Regions from separate parts of the Microbispora sp. NPDC049125 genome, predicted to be linked through region 2. Evidence: riboswitches for the same ligand, from Rfam matches in the RefSeq annotation. Region 2 holds a riboswitch; the other holds the start of a gene.

Region 1 (2,451 bases), on a different contig from region 2:
CTCACGGCCGGCCGACGCCCCGAGCGCCGAGCTGATGGTCGCCGATCCCGCCCTGCTGGCCCAGGCGGCGATGGGCCGGGGCCCGCTCCCGGCGACCCGTACGGCGCCGCTGGTCAGGCTCGCGGGGGAGTGGGAGGTCCTGGTCGCCGCGCCCGGCTCGGGCGTCGGCACGTTCGAGCGGTTCGCCCGGGACCTCGTGCGCGACCCGGGCGGCCGGAAGGTGGCGGGCGGGGCCGTGGGCGGGCCCGAGCACCAGGCCTTCGGCCTGACCGCCGTGGGCCTCGGGGCGGACCCCCGCCTCATCGACTACGCGGCGTTCGAGGACGGGGCGCAGGCCGTGGACGCGCTGCTGGACGGCCGGGTCGCGGCCGGGTTCGCCGGGCAGCGCGACGTCGTCCCCCACATCCGGGCGGGACGGCTGCGTCCCCTGGTGGTGTCGTCGCCCGAGCGCCTGCCGGGGGTGGACGCGCCCACGCTCCTGGAGTCCGGCGTGGGGGTGGTGTTCGCGAACTGGTGGGGCCTGCTCACCCCCCTCGCGCAGGCCGCGGGAGGCCGGGAGCGGTTACTCGACCTCTGCCGCGCCATCGGCGGCTCGCCCCTCTGGGAGCGGGTCTGCGCCCGCAACGGGTGGACCCCGCTCTATCTGGAGGGCGACGACTTCCGGCAGTGGCTGGCCGCTGAGGCTCGCCGTACGACCCGGCTGCTGGCCGATCTCGGATTGCGGTGACTCCACCGGCAGACACAACCTGTAGGGGTTGTTGCGCCGGGCGCCACTACATGTAGGATCATCGAGTCGCTGGTTCGCCTACGGGTGAGGCAAGAGGGAACCCGGTGCGAGTCCGGGACTGCCCCGCAGCGGTGAGCGGGAACGACCGCCGTCATTGAGCACTGGGCGCCGTGCGCCTGGGAAGCGACGGCCAGTAGGACCGGCCGGCCCCGAGGCCGCGCCGGACGCCCGCGAGTCCGAAGACCTGCCGGTGACGCGCGCGGACCCATGTCCGCGCGGCCATGCCGGGCCTCGTGGGAGGGCCCGCCAGGCGCGGCACGTCCACCGGCGTGCGCGTGCGCTGACGCATGCCCTCCCCGCGGCTCCGGCCAGGACCTGAGCTCGCGAGGAAGAGGGCACGTTGACACTGACGACGACCGCCGACACGACGACCGCCGACACGACGACTGCGGAAACGACGACCGCGGAAACGACGAGCGCGCCCCCGGCACACGCGCTCGGCGCCGCGCACGACGCGTGGCAGGCGATCGAGGAGGCGGCGGCGGGGGTCATCTCCGACCCCGGGAAATCGAAGACGGCCGCCCGGCTGCTGGGCGCCCTGATAGCGGACGAGACGGCCGGGCAGGGGGTCCGCACGTTCGCCGAGTCGGTGGCGGCCACCCACGCGGCGGGGCTCCTCGGCGACGGCGTCGCGGCGTTCGTGGCGGCCAACGCCGCGGCGCTCGACGAACTGGTCGACGCGCAGACCGAGAAGGGAGCCGACGACCGCTTCGAGTACTTCGGGCTCCGCACGGTCTACGACCGCTACCTGCTGCGCCACCCCGTCACCCGCCGCGTGCTCGAACGGCCGCAGCACTTCCTGCTCCGGGTGGCGTGCGGCCTGTCGTCGTCGGTGGAGGAGGCCGCCGAGCTCTACCGGCTGATGTCGGCCCTCGCCTACCTGCCGAGCTCCCCGACGCTGTTCAACTCCGGCGCCCGCCGGCCGCAGCTGTCGTCGTGCTTCCTGCTCGACTCGCCGCGCGACGAGCTGGAGAGCATCTACGAGCGGTACGCCCAGGTGGCCCGGCTGTCCAAGTACGCCGGGGGGATCGGGGTCTCCTGGACCCGGGTCCGGTCGCGTGGCTCGCTCATCCGGGGCACGAACGGGCTGTCCAACGGCATCGTCCCGTGGCTGCGCACCCTCGACGCCTCGGTGGCCGCGGTGAACCAGGGCGGCCGGCGCAAGGGCGCGGCCTGCGTCTACCTGGAGACCTGGCACGCCGACATCGAGGAGTTCCTCGAACTGCGCGACAACACCGGCGAGGACGCCCGGCGCGCGCACAACCTCAACCTGGCCAACTGGGTGCCCGACGAGTTCATGCGCCGGGTCGAGGCGGACGGCACCTGGTCGCTGTTCGACCCCAAGGAGGCGCCCGAGCTGACGGATCTTTGGGGCGAGGCGTTCGACGTCCGCTACCGGGAACTGGAGGCCGCCGGACGGTACGTCCGGCAGGTCCCGGCCAGGGCTCTGTACGGCAGGATGATGCGGACGCTCGCCCAGACGGGCAACGGCTGGATGACGTTCAAGGACGCGGCCAACCGCACCTCCAACCAGACGGCGCTCGCGGGCAACGTCATCCACCTGTCCAACCTGTGCACCGAGATCCTTGAGGTCACCTCGGACGGCGAGACCGCCGTCTGCAACCTCGGCTCGGTCAACCTCGCCGCGCACCTCACGGACGGCG
Region 2 (2,451 bases):
CGTCCAGGAACGGCTCCCCGCCGTCGGCCGTGACCCGGCCGTGGTGGATCTGGTAGCCCGCGACCGGGTGGCCGCGCCACGCGCCCGTGGGCAGCGCCAGCACCTTGCCGGGGGAGAAGACCGTGCGCACGGGAAGCAGCCCGAGGCCGTCCACCCTGCCCGCCCGGCTCTCCACGTCGTCGTCGATCGCGCCGCCGAGCATCTGGTAGCCGCCGCAGACGCCGAGCACCGGACGCCCCTCGGCGGCACGGCGGCGCAGGGCCGCGTCGATGCCGCGCTCGCGCAGCCATCCCAGGTCGGAGACGGTCGCCCGGGTGCCGGGCACGACGACCAGGTCCGCGTCGTCCAGCTCGGCGGCGGTCGTGGCCAGGCGCACGCTCACCCCCGGCTCGGAGGCGAGGGCGTCGGCGTCGGTGACGTTGGACATCCGCGGCAGCCGCACGAGGGCGACGCGCAGGACGTCACGGCCGGCGGGCGGGGTCAGCAGGCCGGGACGGCTGTCGAGGTCGAGGGAGTCCTCCACGTCCAGCCACAGGCCGGACCGCCACGGCAGCACGCCGAGGCAGGGCCGGCCGGTCGCGCCGCGCAGCCAGTCCAGACCGGGCTGGAGGAGCGCCGGGTCGCCGCGGAACTTGTTGACGACGAAGCCCGCGATGTGCCGCTGGTCGGCGGCGTCGAGCACGGCCAGCGTGCCGGCGAAGTGCGCGAGCACGCCACCGCGGTCGATGTCGCCCACGACCAGGACCGGCAGGCCGGCGGCGCGGGCCAGGCCCATGTTGGCGATGTCGCGGTCACGCAGGTTGACCTCGGCCGGGCTGCCCGCGCCCTCGCAGACGACGACGTCGAACCGGCGGCGCAGGCCGTCCAGCGCCTCCAGCGCGACGTCGAGCAGGCGCAGCTTGTGGTCGCGGTAGGACATGGCGTCCACGTCGGCGTGTGCCCGGCCGAGCACCACGACGTGCGAGTGCCGCTCCCCGGCCGGTTTGAGCAGCACCGGGTTCATCGCCGCCTCGGGCTCGACCCGGGCCGCGGCCGCCTGCATCGCCTGGGCGCGCCCGATCTCGCCGCCGTCGGCGGTGACCATCGAGTTCAGCGCCATGTTCTGCGCCTTGAACGGCGCGACCCGGACGCCTCTGCGGGACAGCCACCGGCACAGCCCGGCGGTCAGGATGCTCTTGCCGGCGTCGGAGGTGGTGCCCGCGACGAGCAGCGCGCCGCCGCGGCGCGGCACGTCAGGGTATGGGGCGCGGGACCACGGGTGAGGTGCCTGCGCGCATGCCGGAAACGGCCATGGCGTGTCCTCCCTGGAGGTCCGCGCCCCCGGTCGAAGGTCCGACGGCCGGAGTATCCTGGCTCCCGGATCGACGCTCCCCTCAGCCTTCCCGCCCGTGAGGGCAGTGGCGTGAGTGAGGATCGCTCCCCGGTGACAGTGGCGGGACCGCGCCGGATTCACACCGGCTTCCTCCACGTCCGTCGCTTGCGGCGTAAACATACACCCCGCGCCCATCGTGGACGCAAGGACCGATCTGTCCGGATGCCTGCTTAGTAACTGACTTGTCCCAGTTTGGTGACCGACGCCTGCTTCGCCAGTCGGGCGGCGAGCAGCCTGGACGGCGCGGAGATCACCCTTGTGAACTGGGAAGATGCTATAGAGTCGACCAAATGGGGGGTTTCGGGATGGTTAACCGGTAGTCCAGTGGAAAGAGCTCGGCCTTCGCAGGGCCGGCTGCACGACCGGCAGTCTGACGCCTTGGAGCGCAGCCGCCTGGCCGAGCACGCCCTGCCCGCCCAGCGCCTGCTGTCCAGCGACGACCTAGGCTGGCGCACCGTCCTCGCGCGGACCTACGCCGACCCGCCCCGGGCCGAGGAGTTCAGCACGGCGCCTTCTCCGGACCTGCTCGTCGTCCTCGTGACGAGCGGCACCTATCTCATCGAGAGCCGCAAGGGCCGGTCCTGGCGCCGGGCGAGCTACCACCCCGGGTCGGCCGGGGTGACCGCTCCGGGCAACGTCAGCGTGCTGCGCTGGCAGGCCGTTTCGTCCCAGCCGCTGGAGTCGCTGCACCTGCACATCAGCGCCGAAGTGATCGAGGCCACGAGCCGGATCCTCCACGAGGACGGCCTGCGCCCGGACCGGCCGCTGCCCGACATGCTCGACCTCGAAGACCCCCTGGTCACGGCCGCGGGGCGTGCGATCGGCTGCGCGCTGCGGGAGGGGGCCTCCGCGCTTTACGCCGACTCGATCGCCCAGACGCTGGCGGTGCACCTGCTGCACCGCGCGGGCGGGCGGCCCGCCCCGGCCGGCCCGGCCCCCGGCTCCTCCGTGCTGAGCGTGCGAGCCCTGCGCCAGGTCACCTCGTACATGCGGGAACACCTCCACGAGGAGGTCAGCCTTGACGACCTCGCCGCGCAGGCGAACCTCAGCAAGTATCACCTGCTGCGCGTCTTCTCGAA

What was found. A riboswitch is a leader RNA that binds a small molecule or an ion and turns the genes downstream of it on or off. The one in region 2 is predicted to bind cobalamin.
Region 1: linked by a shared signal. The riboswitch ahead of AB0B72_RS14265 (ribonucleoside-diphosphate reductase subunit alpha) and the one ahead of AB0B72_RS20860 (cobyric acid synthase) in region 2 are both predicted to bind cobalamin.

What each region holds. Positions count from the first base shown of each region.
Region 1 covers NZ_JBEZDW010000010.1:25,045-27,495, reverse strand. The annotation lists gene AB0B72_RS14270 (Bug family tripartite tricarboxylate transporter substrate binding protein) at 1-727, shown strand, start outside; cobalamin riboswitch at 781-994, shown strand; gene AB0B72_RS14265 (ribonucleoside-diphosphate reductase subunit alpha) at 1,128-2,451, shown strand, end outside.
Region 2 covers NZ_JBEZDW010000017.1:27,946-30,396, reverse strand. The annotation lists gene AB0B72_RS20860 (cobyric acid synthase) at 1-1,231, opposite strand, end outside; cobalamin riboswitch at 1,343-1,465, opposite strand; gene AB0B72_RS20855 (helix-turn-helix domain-containing protein) at 1,751-2,451, shown strand, end outside.